DNA from 2 places in the Halomonas sp. hl-4 genome. Region 2 is predicted to be linked to the other one. Evidence: predicted binding sites of a transcription regulator. Region 2 holds the regulator's gene; the other holds the start of a gene.
What was found. The regulator FliA, encoded in region 2, starts transcription of late flagellar genes. The targets are predictions, from matches to a motif close to CTAAAGTTNNNNNNNNNNCNGCCGATA.
Positions count from the first base shown of each region.

Region 1 (7,308 bases), 1.7 Mb from region 2:
TTTCCTCGTCCCAGGCTTCCGATACACTGATTTCAGCTATGCCGTCCAAGCTTGCGACCAAATCATGAGCGAGTTTGGCCCGTTCCCTCTCCGATAGGGTCATTGCTTCACTCGTGATAGTCTCAAGTTGCGCTGTATTCATTTATGTACCAAGCCTTGTGAAACGGCAATATCAAAATCATGCAGTAAATTACATCTGATGACAAGGCCATCAAGCTACAGTGAAATCAGCCGTCTGGGGTACATTTTCAACTAATGTTAAACGGCATAAAGAGATTCTGGAGTAACGCTGGATAAACCATTTCTCAAAGTAGCTGGGAGCGCCGCCACACGCTAGGCGGTGCTTTTTCCTGGCGAACCCAACTGCGCCTTAGCTGACGCTCATCACCGAATCCGGAGGCTTCGGCTATACGTGCTAGCGTCCAGGTCGTTTCGGTCATTAACGCTTTGGCTCGCTGGAGGCGCAATCCCATGATGTAGTCGCCTACCAGCATGCCGGTAAGACGTTTGAATTGGCGCCGGAAATGACGCTCGCTCATGGCGGCCTGAGCCGCCAGCGTTTCGATAGGCCACCTTTGAGAGGGCGCGGCGCAGATGGCATCTTGAACGCGATGCAGCCGTTCATCTACATGATTACGACCCTCAAGCCAGGCCCCCAACTGAGGCTCCTGACCACTACGGCGAAGATACAGCACCATTTCCCGTGCTATTGCCAGAGCCAGCGAGTGACCACAAGTCCGGGTAAGCCAGTACAGCATGGTATCGATCCCGGTTGAGATCCCAGCGCTGGTTAAATAGCGGCCATCTTCGATAAAAATACAATCGCTTTGCACCTTGGCCTTTGGAGCTTTGGTCTGTAACTGTTCGATTAGCGCGTGGTGGGTGGTACAGCGTCGTCCTTCTAATAGGCCCGCGTCTGCCAGCAATAATGTACCCGAGCAAACGGTCATCAGCGTACCCGCATAGCAGGCATTCATCTTGAGCCAAGCGACGCACTCTTGCTGCGCCAATGGCTCAAGGCTATTGCGATACTGCCCTGGAATCAGCAGTAGATGTTGAGGCGGTAGCTGCTCCGGTAACGGGTCAATGCCGCTAAGGGTTAGTGGCCCTAACCACTGCATGGCTGCTTTGGGGCCGATATAGCGCACCTGAACGTCTATCGAGAGCCGGTCTGCACACTGCAAAACCTGAAGCGGGCCAATCAGATCAAGCGGCACCTGGCCGGGCATCATCAGTACTGCAATCCGCAAGGTTGTGACTCTTTCCGATTGCAGCTGGCTATGTCGTTGCTCTTCACTCACACGTATTTTGCCATTCGTTGATCATGTCTTGTGTATTGATAATACGCGCAAAGCGGTCTTCCAGTACCAGTTCGGTGCGCGCCTTAATATCATCGGCTGACCAGGTGATACCGTGGCGCGTCATGGGAAAGGCTAGGGTAGCATCGCTGATAAAGTCGACGCTAAACCCTAAATCCGACGCCACTCGGGCGGTGGTTTCACAGCACTGCTCGGTACGAATACCGCTAATGGCCAGCCGTTCAATGCCGCGCTGCCGTAACCAGCCTTCAAGCGAGGTGTCGGTGAAGGCGTTATGAACCCGCTTATGAAAGCTCACCGCCGCTTCATCATCAAAATCGTCGAGCGGACGAATCAGGCCATTCTCAGGGTCAAAAGTTCCTTGGCTGCCAGGCTCTTCATGCAGAATACGGACAACGGGAATTTTGTTTGCCTGTGCGGCGTTCAGCACTGCACGCTGCTTGGGACGCCATGCCTGAGCCAGCGATTCTACCCAGTAATCGCGGGCGGGGAAGGAGGCTTGGACATCAATTAATAACAAGGCGGTTTTAGGCTGGGTCATGGCTAATCTCATCGTGTTGACGTGAGGCTATAGATTAGCGTTTATATATTTTGCTAACGATGCGTTGCTCGGTCACAAAGGGGACAATTTCGGCCATATGCAGACAATGTCTTCTACTAATAGCACGATAAAGGGGTGATTCTCAGGACCAAGTGAGGTCTATTTCTTCACACAGACAAAAATAGCGTTTCCGGAGGTAGTGTCCCAGGGAATGATTTTGTCGTAATTGTGTTCGAATATATGAACCTCGAAGTAGGGTTCTAAAAGCGTAACTAACTGCGCAAAGCTCACTGCCACCATGGTGTGTTCATCGTTCCAAACCTGCGTGGCGGCGGCGTTGGTTTTTTCAATGCTCAATCTCAATGACTGTTTTTCACCCTGGCCGCTGTAGTGCCAGCCGGAGCGGAAGGTAAACGTATCGTCTGCCCGCTTGGCGGTGTGCTTAACAAACAGGTCGTTATCGATCTGCTGCTTATCTACCCCGTTAAAGTAGAAAACGCCGCCCGTTGTTAAGGCGCGGTGGGCGCTGGCAATGCACGCTTTAAGCTTTTCAATACCGTCGTTGTAGTGGATCGAGTATAAAAAACAGGTGATTAAATCGAGCGGTTCGCTAACCTCGAATGCGCTCATGTCTTGCAGGGTGAACTGAGCTTCCGGGCATCGGCTGGCAGCCATGTCCAGCATTGGTTGATTGATATCCAGTCCGCGGCTGGCGTAGCCAAAATCCATGAAATGGCGCACGTGGGGGCCAGTGCCACAGGCGAGGTCAAGGTGGCGTGAGCCTTCATTACCGAAAAGCTGGTGCAGCCGCCGGATGGCGTTGCTTTGGGCGTGATAGTCGATGTCAGCGCACATCAAATCGTAGTAGCCGGAAAGGTCGGTATAGAGTGCATTGACGGACATGGTCGCCTGAACGGTGGGGAACTTGGGTGGCGCATAGTAAACGAGCGGGGTGGGTTTGAGAAGTAACCCGCTCTATTGGCTGGTGCGTCATGTTTAGAAAAAACGCATAGCGAATCGACGTTATGCGTTTTTTCAGTATTGCGCCCTACCTTGGGATGCCGCACCCTGTGTGTGCGAAGTTATTGTCTGTTTTTTATATTTATTAGATAAATAATAAACATGATCAACGACCCCGCTATAAAGCACCAGACGCCGAGTGTTGCGTAGACCGCAAACATTGGCAGGAACAGGAAACTACCGAAGAAAAAGCACAAGCTGGACAAGATGCCTAGCAGGTTAGGGAGCTGTTGGCGCAGCGTCATTACCATCAATTTATCTCCGGCGTGAACTGAAAACTTACCGATATCCGGTTCCAGCTGTTCATTTCCAGTATGACGCTGGTGAGTTCCATCATACCTTGCTCGCCAAATGCGGTTATTGCGTTTTGATAGTCGTCATCGCTGACCATTTCCTGGCTGATGAGTGTGAGGGCTTCTGCCCAGGCAAGCGCGGCACGCTCTTCTTCATTAAAGCAAGGTGCTTCTCGCCAGGCGGGTAATACGTCCAGGCGCGCCTGGCGTTCGCCATCGTCTCGGGCCTCTTGGCTGTGCATATGCTGGCAGTAACAACAGTGATTGATTTGTGAAACGCGTAAGTTAACCAGGTGAATTATCGTTTTATGAACGGCTGAATCTGACGCGACTTTGCCTAAGGCATGAAGATGCTTAGGTAGGCGAGGGCACAGACGGTAAACGGATTCAGGGGATAGGCGTTGCAGCATGAGAATGCTCCGGTTAATAAGTTGAGAAGCCAGCTTAAAACCGGAAAACCTTCACGCCTTGTAAATTTGCGACAATTTGCGCTTTCGATAAGCTGCTGGGGTTTCATAGGTGAATTTATGAAAGGCGTGAGAAAAATGCGCTTGGTCGAAGTAGCCGCACTGTAGGCCTATTTCCGCGAGGGGAAGGTGGGGATTGTTAACTAACAGCTGGCGGGCATTATACATTCGGGCATAACCCACTAAATGGCCGGGTGAAACGCCTACTTCTTTCTTTAATTTGCGTTCCAGCGTGCGCCGAGTAAATCCCAGGTTGGCCATTAGCTGCTTCGGGGGCAGTTGTAGCCTGCCAATTTCTTCAACCAGGTTTTGAGTACGGCTAGTGCTGGGTGATTGGCATTCCAACTGGCTAAGCAGCCAAGCCTCTAGTAAGGCAAGGCCCTTGGCTGCATTAACCTGGTAAAGACGCTCGACCAGCGGCATCAGGCTATCCAACCAGGGCGGTTTATCATCAATGCCCAATGAGTGATGGGTATCTGAAAACTGTTGTGGCTCCAAGCCCAGCAGAGCAAAGGCACCTGCCGCTTTGAATCGAATGCTTAAACAGGTTTCCGCTGGGTTAAACGTCTCAACCAGGGTGCTTTTATTAAAGCAAAACGTAATAATTGGCTGGGTGCTGGCAAGTTTGATTGTAAGGCTGGAGCCGGCGTCGGGATAGAGCTTTCCTGTTTGGAGTGGAACAACGCTGCCTTGCCCGGCCATAGACCAAAGGCATTGCACCCAAGGGCGAAGGCGTTCGTCGGGTAAGCGCTGCTGCAAATTCAAACAGGCGGCGTTGCTGGGCAGGATAAATAAAGCCATGGCTTCAACACGCTATCGTTGATGAAAAAAGCTTCATCGCATAGCCCTTATTAAACCTTAAAGCCATAAGCTGGGGAAGTGCAGCTACGTTCGCATGAGTAAATAGACCGAACTGATATTGGCAGATCTTACAAATTCCCTAAAGAAACCCCGCCCATTTCCGATAACTCTCTATAGGACGAATTTACACGATCGTTACCCAACGTCATGAGAGCCTGCCATGCCCAACATCTTGCGCTTTATCATTTCGGCGGCGCTGCTGTCTCTCAGCTCGCATGCCTTAGCCAATACCGACGCGGCGGAAGCTGCAGCGCTTGCCTGGTTAGAAGCGATCGATAACGGTAATTTCGAACAAGCCTGGGAAGCGGCGTCGCCGATATTAAAAGCGCCGCTGTCTCAAGGTATGCTGGCCCGCACCATTGAGCTTGTACGCCGGGATTTTGGCAAGGTGTCGTCTCGCCAGAGGATGCGTGCCAGCCGCGAAACGTCTATGCCCGGCGCGCCGAGTGGCGACTATATCGTGTTTACCTTTCAAACCGGCTTCGAGAATAACGAGCGTCGGGTTGAGACCGTTACCCCTCATCTTGAAGACGGTACCTGGCGGGTGAGCGGCTATTACGTGGAGTAGTCTTAATCTGCCAGCTACCAGCGCTGTGCTTTTTTGCACTGCCTGACGATATGCTGCCGCTGTTGCTGAAGGCTTGCCCAGCGATTGGCAGGTAAACCCGCGCGCTCAAGTGCAAGTTGAAGGTCGACGCTTTCAGCAAGTTCGCTGATGGCGTCGCACAGTCGCGTAATTTCTCGTTTTATAAACGGGTAGCTGAGTTTGCCCATGGCCGCCATGGCTTGCCCGTCGCGCGGCAAAAGCTGTTGAGCAAGGTTTATTTCCCGATAGGGATAAAAATGCCAAGTTGTCGACCAATTGAGATTATTTTCCCTATAAGGAAAATAATGGTATGGCAACTAGTGGTATGAACTTCATTCGTGCATCAAGGTTACTGCCCGGCGCGTCTTTCTTCGCCCTAATCATTACGAAACCCACTACAAATGCTACGTTGAAAGTGGAACCTAATGGCGATATCGGTTGTTCAAAAAATATACAAAGGGTCATTTTTGTAAACAGAAATGATGGCGCAATGGTTGCTTGAAAAAGCGGCTCGATAAGGGTTTCAAGGTGCTAGCGCGGGGTGCTGATATGCGAAGCCTTTCATACAAATCCCCTTGGCTGTGGCTATTGCTGGCAGGCGTGCTGATGCTGGCACTGTCGTTCACCTGGCAGGCCATGGCACAAACGTCATCGCGTAACGCCTTGGTTATGAAGGTTGAAGGTGCCATTGGCCCCACCACGAAAGATTATCTTGAGCGCGGCTTGCGCCAGGCCCGCGAGCAGGGCAGCGAAGTGGTCGTGGTTGAATTAGATACGCCTGGCGGCTTGGTTGATACGACCCGCGATATGATCCGTGAAATGCTCAATGCCGATATCCCGGTGGTAATGTATGTCTCCCCTAACGGTGCGCGGGCGGCAAGCGCGGGCACTTACCTGATGTACGGTAGCCACGTGGCGGCGATGTCGCCTTCTACGCATTTAGGCTCTGCCACGCCGGTGCAGATGGGTGGCTCTGGCTTTCCAGGCAGCGCTGATGAAGAAAACGAAGATGCCGATGGCCAGCGTGAAGGCGAGAGTGGCAGCGCAGGCAGCGCCATGGAACGCAAGGTTATGGAAGATGCGGTGAGCTTTATCCGCAGCCTGGCCGAGCGCCACGACCGCAACGCCGATTGGGCCGAAGCGGCGGTGCGCGAGGCGGTAAACCTCACCGCCAGTGAAGCGCTGGAGCAAAACGTTATCGACGTGGTGGCAAGCGATATCGATGACCTGCTGAGGCAAATTGACGGTATGAGCGTGGTCATGGAGCGCGGCGACCATACGCTTGAAACGGCTGACCTCGCCATTGAGCGCTTTGACCCGGATTGGCGCACCCAAATGCTCTCGCTGATTACCAATCCCACCATCGCTTACTTCTTGTTGATCATTGGCTTTTACGGGCTGATCTTCGAGCTTTCAAGTCCTGGAAGCCTATTCCCGGGCACTATCGGTGTTATTTCGTTGCTACTGGCGTTGTTTGCCTTTCAGATGCTACCGATCAATTATGCCGGCCTGGCTCTCGTCCTGGTGGGCTTGGCATTAATGGTGGGCGAGGCGCTAATGCCCAGCTTTGGTGTGCTGGGAGCGGGCGGTATTGCCGCCTTTGTACTGGGCTCGATCATGCTGATGGATGCCGAATATCTCCCCATTTCGCTAACGTTAATCGGTGGCGTGGCGCTGGTGTCCGGCGGGTTGATGTTGTGGACGCTGACGCGCTTTGCAACGCTGCGCAAACGTCCCGCACACACAGGGATGGAGCAGTTGATTGGCGCAAGTGCCATTGCCTTGGAAGACTTTGAGACTCACGGCCATGTGCGCCTGCACGGTGAGCGCTGGAATGCGGTGAGTAATGTACCGATCAAGCAAGGCGATGAGGTGAAAGTGGAGCGCCTTAAGGGCTTGACGGTCTTCGTGTCGCCCCCGTAGCGCCTGCCTGCCGCGGGTTGTATATCACAGACCAATTGCTAGATGAGGTGCTCTATGTTGCTTTCATATTTAGTCCCTGTCGTGCTGGTGGTGTTGCTGGTCGCTGCCTCCATTCGCATTTTGCCGGAATACAAACGCGGCGTGGTGTTCTTCCTGGGCCGTTTCCAGACGGTGAAGGGGCCTGGTCTGGTCATCGTGATCCCCGCCATTCAAAAGATGCAGGTGGTCGATCTGCGGGTGATCACCATGGATGTGCCCGAGCAGGATGTGATCTCTCAGGATAACGTCACGGTGAAGG
Region 1 is NZ_LT907845.1:262,827-270,134, forward strand. Features, by position in the region: gene CPH17_RS01370 (addiction module protein) at 1-142, opposite strand, end outside; gene CPH17_RS01375 (GlxA family transcriptional regulator) at 306-1,250, opposite strand; gene CPH17_RS01380 (isochorismatase family protein) at 1,294-1,860, opposite strand; gene CPH17_RS01385 (class I SAM-dependent DNA methyltransferase) at 2,020-2,763, opposite strand; gene CPH17_RS20345 (YrhK family protein) at 2,943-3,131, opposite strand; gene CPH17_RS01395 (carboxymuconolactone decarboxylase family protein) at 3,131-3,583, opposite strand; gene CPH17_RS01400 (helix-turn-helix domain-containing protein) at 3,635-4,441, opposite strand; gene CPH17_RS01405 (DUF4019 domain-containing protein) at 4,662-5,069, shown strand; gene CPH17_RS01410 (hypothetical protein) at 5,084-5,284, opposite strand; gene CPH17_RS01420 (NfeD family protein) at 5,637-7,010, shown strand; gene CPH17_RS01425 (slipin family protein) at 7,065-7,308, shown strand, end outside.
Region 1: the regulator FliA is predicted to act here: its motif matches at 4,581-4,607, upstream of CPH17_RS01405 (DUF4019 domain-containing protein).

Region 2 (7,308 bases):
AGCGCGCCGATAACGGCTTTTATGCCCACTTTTATTTAAACGATATCGACGCTTTAATCGCCGACATGAGCGACGGTGAGCGGATATTCCTGGGCTTTGATCAAGGCGATGAAGAGCCTTGGTATATGACGTTTAGCCTGGAGGGCGCAGGGAAAGCGCTGGCGCGCATGCAGGCCCTGTGTCAGCAGGCTTCGTAAGGGTTGTAAGAGGTTATTTACTCGCGCGCTGACGGTTGCCTAAGCACAAGTTCAACCCGTCGATTAGCGGCTCGTCCCTGCGACGTGGCGTTGTTTTCTATCGGCTGGGTATCGGCATAGCCAACGGCGCGCATGCGATCAACATTGAGCCCTTGGCTTTCTAAATGGCGAACCACCGCGATGGAACGAGCTGATGAGAGCTCCCAATTGGATGGGAAGCGCGAGGTCGCAATGGGCACATTGTCGGTATGTCCTTCGACGGATACCTGCCCTTCAAAGGCATTCAATACATCCACTAGGCTGGCAATGAGATCGCGGCCCTGACCGGTAAGCTGCGCCCGCCCGCTATCGAATAACAGCCTATCGTTGATGCGCAGCGTCACGCCTTCCTGGCCTTGGGATACGTCCACCCCGGGGATACGAATGCCGTCGAAGCGAGGTTGCACGCCACTATGCCGCGGCTGGATACCGGCGGCCAAGGTGGCCAGGGGCAGGTCTTCGATAGCGCCGGGAGACACCTCGGCGACACTGCCGGCGGCACCCTCGTCGTTACCGCCGGGCGGGGCCAAAGAAAGCAGCAATACGAACAGGGTAAGCAATAACGTCAGCACGTCCAGGTAGCTGGTTAGCCAACCATCATCCTCTCCACCCGTTAGCAGCGGCGCCTCTAAGGTCTGTCGCGTATCCCTGTCTAACATGGCCGCTACCCTTTGGCAGCAGCACTTGTGCGGGTGCGCGGCTTCTTAACGTCAGGTTCACGGATTTCGTCATGGTAATTAGCGATGAACGAATTGAGCGTTTCTTCGATAAAGGAAGGCAACCGGCGCTTGGTAATCAGTGAAATCCCTTCCAATACCATATTCATGGTAATCAGCCGTTCTTCGGTGCGCCGCTCCAACTTTACCGCGACAGGCTTGAACACCAGATTGGCCAGCAAAATACCATAGAAGGTCGTCAGCAATGCCACCGCCATACGCGGGCCAATGACGTCAAGATTGCCGGAATCCATGACTTCCAGCATATTGACCAGGCCTACCAGCGTGCCAATCATGCCAAACGCCGGTGCATAAGTGGCCATGGTTCGGAAAATTTGCGCTTCCGCATGCTCGCGCGCTTTTAGCCGCGCAATACGCCAGCGCAGCATATCGAAGATTTCGTCTTCTTTGGTGTTGGCGATAACCAGTTGGATACCGGTACGTAAAAACGGGTTGCGGGTATGTTCAAGCTCTCTCTCAACGGCGCGAACATCGCCCTTAAACCATAGCCGCGACATGGAAACCAGTTCGTTGATATCGTCACGCACATAGGTATTTTCGCGGCGAAAGACAAGCCCGACCAAACGCACCACACGGAGCACTTCTTTAAGTGGATAGCTGATAAAGGTGGCGGCAAGCGTACCGGTGACCACGATAGCGAGCCCCGGTAAATTGAAGAAGCTTTCCGGCGATTCAGCAGTAAAAAACAAGACGCTTACCAACAGCAGGATGCTGGCACATATACCGATCAGCGTCGATGGATTCATGTCGTGCTCCTTAAAGCATTAAATACGGGACGCGTTAGCGCGGGGTGTTGAAACAGCAGCGCGTTCCCCGCCGTTTTTGCCGTCACGACTACGCCGAATCGTTTAACTTTGCGCGCAGGCGACTCACCGCTTGGCTATGCAGTTGGGAAACGCGTGATTCAGTAACGCCCAACACAGCACCTACTTCTTTTAAATTCAATTCTTCTTGGTAATACAGCGCCATAAGCAGCTTTTCACGCTCGGGCAATGCCTCAATGGCGGCCACTAGCGTTTCCCGCTGTTGGCCATCTAGCAAATGATCGAACGGCGAACTACTCGCCTCACGGCTATACGGCTCACTGCCATCGGCCACCAACTCTTCGAAGGGCAGCAACTGCCCACTATTAGTGTCATGCAGCAGTTGCTGATAATCGCCGAGCGGCATATCCAACGAGGCCGCAATTTCTGCTTCTTCAGGGGCGCGCCCCAGCGATTGCTCCAATCGCCTGACAGCCTCATCCACGGCCCGGGCAGAGCGCCGGACGCTGCGGGGCAACCAATCGCGGGTGCGCAACTCGTCCACCATGGCGCCGCGAATGCGCTGACTAGCAAACGTCGCAAAGGTAGCGCCCTGAGTGGCATCGAAGCGTCCTAGGGCCTCTAATAGACCCATCATGCCCGCCTGGATTAAGTCGTCCAGCTCAATGCTGGCTGGCAACCTGACTTGAAGCGTCAAGGCCTGACGTCTTACCAGTGGCATGTACTCCGTCATCAGCTCACTTTGTTCGATCCTGCCTTGTGCTGTATACATCCTCTTGCCTCGCGGCTAAACCACCTTGACTCACTGATAATTTATAATCATCTGCAACCCTTTAATGCTGACGGGCCGCTGCCCTGGCCGTAGCGCAAACTGAAAATGCAGCGGCGTTGTCGCACCTAGCCCTGATAAAGCACGGGTCTCCCCACGCATCCCTGATAAAGGAACACAACGCTCAGGATGACATAGCCAGGACTGAAGCGCTGCCCCGGGGGGATGCTGGTATTGCCATTGGACGCGCTCAATGACCGCCGTCGGTGCGGCGACACCCGCTGGGGGACGCGCCGTATCACTGCGGCTGGCGCGGTCGCTCATGGCCACCGTAAGCCCCGGCACTTGCGTGACCCAACTGCTGGACGCCGCCTGAGCTAACGAGCCAGTCCCCACTGCTAGTACCAAAATGCTAATTACATAACGCCAATAGCCTAGCATGCTTGGTTCCTTTTCATGAGCGAATTAGCCCCGTTTATTAGGCGCTTTACAGGCGTTCGCCGCGCTCAGCGGGCCAACAATAGCAGCTCGATGCCTAAATAGTTCTTGGCCGCCTGCTGTAGGTTTTCCAACAGACCTTGCCTGGGCAAATTAGGCTCGTGCAACGCCAGTAGACGCTGCGGGCCGTTATGCTGGCTTAGCTGTTTCAATACATGGTACATGCGCCCAAACGCATCGGCATCGCTGTGTATCCATAGTGCCCAGCGACGATGATCCTGGCTAAGTCGTGCCAGTTCGGGCGCATCCGGCATCACAATACGAATATCCCAGTCGGCTGGGTCCTTGGCCCAGGCGCGTCCCAATGCAGCCCACTGGCCTAGCCGCGCGCTAACCTTACGTACTTGAACCGGCCCAGCGTTGGGCAACCCAATCACCATTAACGGCGTTTTCGGTACAGGTGGCCCGACGGGCGGCATCATGGCCGCTGCGCTGGGTACAACAGGCGACCGGTAGGCCATCGGCCGGGGCGATTCCGTTGCCTCAGGGGGCGCTTCATCGCCCCGCTGCTGACGCTGCAGGTCGGCCCACTTGCGTAGCCCGGCGGCTTGGTCATGAGCGCTCATACCAAGCCCTCACGGTGAACGCCACCCAGCTGGCGGATCGCATCACGGGCCATAAAGGCATACACCAGAGCATCGAGCAGCGCTGTATCGCGCCGCCGCCGACGGCTGCCCAACAAGTTCAACACGTCACTATGCAATGCACTGGCGGCCTCATCGTCAGCGCAGTCGAGATGCCCCGCCACGGCGGCGATACCACTGGCCATCAGCAATCGCACCTCTGGGCTTACCTCACCACTGTCGGCATCTTTTAACTGTTGCCAGGCACGACGGGTCATTGCTGAAAGCCCTTCGCTTTGCAGTTGGGTCACCAACAGGCTCAGCACCTCATTGCCCAACCGCGCAGGTGTAAGCCAATAACGCCGCGTGACTACCTTAGCACTTTCCGGATCGCGCACTTCGCCGTACCACGCCAGCAACTCCCGTCCGTCTTGATCGCTGACTTCGGCATAGGCCGTCCACAGGGCCATCGGCTGGCCACGGAAACGCACGTTAACGCGGTGGTTGAGCGTGCTTTCCACAAACAATTGGCGTAGCGCATAGCGTTCGCCGTGCAAGTGTACCCTGAGGGCTGGCGGGGCCAAGCTGACCCAGGTCAAGTATTGGCGCTCCAGCCAGGACAATGCCTCGCTGTCGGGTAAGGCAGGTAATAAATGGACCGCGACACCATCGCGCTCACTAAAGTTTGCCATGCGCGGCTGCCAACCGGCTGGCTGACGGTGCTGTAGCCAGGGCAGCGCCATCCAGGCGCCATCTGCATCGAGCCCTATATCGGGCATTGCCCAATCACAGCCACGTTCATTGCGGCGTGGCGACCACGTCATGCCCAGCATGCGCTGGGGCGGCGGGTACCCCTCCAGAAGCTCGTCCAGTCGCTGATCCTGCAACACGCTGGGCAAGTTGGCGATGTCCCAGACGCCTTCCAGCCGGTCAAAGCCCGCCAGCCGCTCGCGCAACTGGGCAAACAGTGACGACAGACGGCGGCCCTGGCCCAGCACATCCCGCGACCAGCGCGGCATGCTAATCGGCGAGGTAGTCATGGGAGCGCTGCCTACCTGCGCGGCGGCTGTGTTCAACGCCTGGTCGACTAGTGCAGCAGGATCAGCCACCGCCATATCTTCGGGTACCTGCTGGCCATAGGAGCCAAACAGCACACGCATGCCATGGCGCATGACAATATCCAGGATGGGCGCCAACCGCCCCGCTTCATCCTGCTTGGTGATGATGCAATCATCCAGCTCAGCACCCGCCGCTCGGGCGGCTTGACGATAGCGCAGCACCACCTCTTCGAGGGTTTCCGGCTGACTGGCGGCATTAAGCAGTAGCACCAACCTGACGTTGGAACGACCGCCCTGCAGGTGGGCGATCTGTTCGATCACCCGCTGGTCGCGCTGGCTCATTCCCACGGTATCGATAATCACCCACTGCTTTCCCTGCAGGCGACCCAACAGGTCGTCGATGGGTTGTTCCGCATCCAGCGCGTACATGGGGATATCAAGCAAGCGCGCGTAGATGCGCAGTTGCTCATGGGCGCCGATACGGAAGCTGTCGGTGGTTACCAAGGCGACCGGGCGAGTACCGTGGCGCATCACAAATCGGGCCGCCAGCTTGGCGGTGGTGGTCGTCTTACCCACCCCGGTGGGACCCACCAGCGCCACAATGCCTGTTTGATCAAAGAATTCAGGCTCATCCTGGAGAACGGTTAGGCGCGCCATGAGTCGCTCGCGAAGCCATGCCAACCCCTGCTCGCTATCGGCGGTTGGCGTCGCCAAGCTGGTAGGCAAATCTACCAAAAGGTCGTCAGCTAACTCGGTACTAAATCCTACGCCACAAAGTAGCTGGCGCCAGCGCTCGGCCCCGCTGGCGGTTGAGGCGGGCGACGCGCGGTGGTCGGTTTGCTGGGAGGCGAGCAGCGAGCGCATATCCTGCATCTCGCGTAGTAAGCGCTCGCTCATCGCTTCGAGCGGGTCCTTGGGCGTGGCTGTCGGCTCGCTAGGCGGTGGCGGTGAGGGTTCGAAATGATCAACGGCTTCATCCGCCATGGCGAGAATTTCGACGCCGCCTTCAGTGCGGCGGTTAGCGACAATCAGCGCGTCGTCACCCAGTGCTTCTCGCACTTGGCGCATTACATCGCGACTATTAGCGCCCACGAAACGTCTAACACTCATGTATTACCCCTGAGCCGTGAGGAAAAATAGCAGCGCGGGCATTAGCGCCCCCCTACCACAGTGGTCACCCGCAGGGTGCGATCGTCAGGTATTTCAGCTTGTGATAGGACCGCCATATGGCGCAAGCGACGGCGCAAAAACCGCGATAGCACCGCGCGCAGGGAATGCTGAACCACCAGTACCGGCGGCTCGCCGCTGCTTTCGTGGCGCTCCAACGCCTGCTGGGCCTGGGTCATCAACGTTTCGGCAAGCCCTGGCTCCATGGCCCCGTTGCCGTTCATGGCCTGCACCAGCACTTGCTCTAGCTGTGCATCCAAGCCCATCACGTTCAAGGTATCCTGACCGGCAAACCATTGCTGGGTGATCGAGCGGCCCAGGGCCACCCGGACCAGCGCCGTTAGTTCATTAGCATCCTGCTGCTGGCCTGCGAACTCCGCCAGCGTATCGAGGATGGTCCGCATATCGCGAATTGAGACGTCTTCGTCCAACAGGTTCTGCAGGATACGCTGCAGCACGGTCAGCGAAATCGCTTTGGGCACTACTTCTTCGACCAGCGCTTTCTGTTCACCGCCCAGCTTATCCAGCAGTTTTTGTACTTCCTGACGCCCCAACATCTCTGGCGAATGACGGTGCAATAAGTGGTTAAGATGCGTAGCAATCACCGTGCTGGCGTCGACAACCGTATAGCCGTACACCTGAGCATGCTCCCGCTGGCCGGTATCAATCCATACCGCAGGCAAACCAAAGGCCGGGTCGTGAGTCGGCGTACCTTGCAACTCGCCTGATACTTGGCCTGGGTTAATGGCCAGCCACTTGCCTGGATAGGCATCGGCACGACCAATTTCGGCGCCTTTCATCGATAGCACGTAAGCGTTAGGTGACAGCTCGAGGTTATCGCGAATATGTACAACCGGCGGCAAAAAGCCGACTTCCTGAGCAAATTTCTTACGTACGCTTTTAATCCGAGCCAACAGCTCGCCTTTCTGGCGTGAATCGACCAGCGGAATCAGGCGATGCCCCACTTCCAGCCCAAGCGTATCGACCAGTTGAACATCTTCCCAACTGGCCTCTGGCGATTCCTGAGTAGGTGGCGGCGCGGCGGAAATTTCCTCCTTCACCAGTGCCTGCTCTTGTCGACGCATGATGAACCAAGCCAGCCCAGCAAGCATCAGGGTAAACAGCAAGAAGACCATATTGGGCATGCCCGGCACGATACCTAACAGGCCCATGACCAGCGCCGCCAGGATCATTACCTGGGGGTTGACGAACAGCTGACTGATCATCTGCTGGCCGACATCCTGGTCAGTATTTACCCGTGATACCGTCACACCGGCGGCAGTAGAAATCACCAACGCCGGTATTTGCGCGACCAAGCCATCGCCAATCGCCAGCAGCATATAGGTGCGGCCAGCGTCGGCGAAGCTCATATCGTGTTGCAGCATGCCAATCATCAGGCCGCCAATGATGTTGACCACCATGATCACCAGACCCGCCACGGCGTCGCCGCGCACGAACTTGCTGGCGCCATCCATTGACCCGTAAAAATCGGCTTCCTGGGCGATTTCAGCACGCC
Region 2 is NZ_LT907845.1:2,796,615-2,803,922, reverse strand. Features, by position in the region: gene CPH17_RS13280 (hypothetical protein) at 1-197, shown strand, start outside; gene CPH17_RS13275 (OmpA/MotB family protein) at 215-895, opposite strand; gene CPH17_RS13270 (motility protein A) at 901-1,719, opposite strand; gene CPH17_RS13265 (RNA polymerase sigma factor FliA) at 1,808-2,509, opposite strand; gene CPH17_RS13260 (flagellar protein FlhE) at 2,540-2,947, opposite strand; gene CPH17_RS13255 (hypothetical protein) at 3,013-3,570, opposite strand; gene flhF (flagellar biosynthesis protein FlhF) at 3,567-5,735, opposite strand; gene flhA (flagellar biosynthesis protein FlhA) at 5,777-7,308, opposite strand, start outside.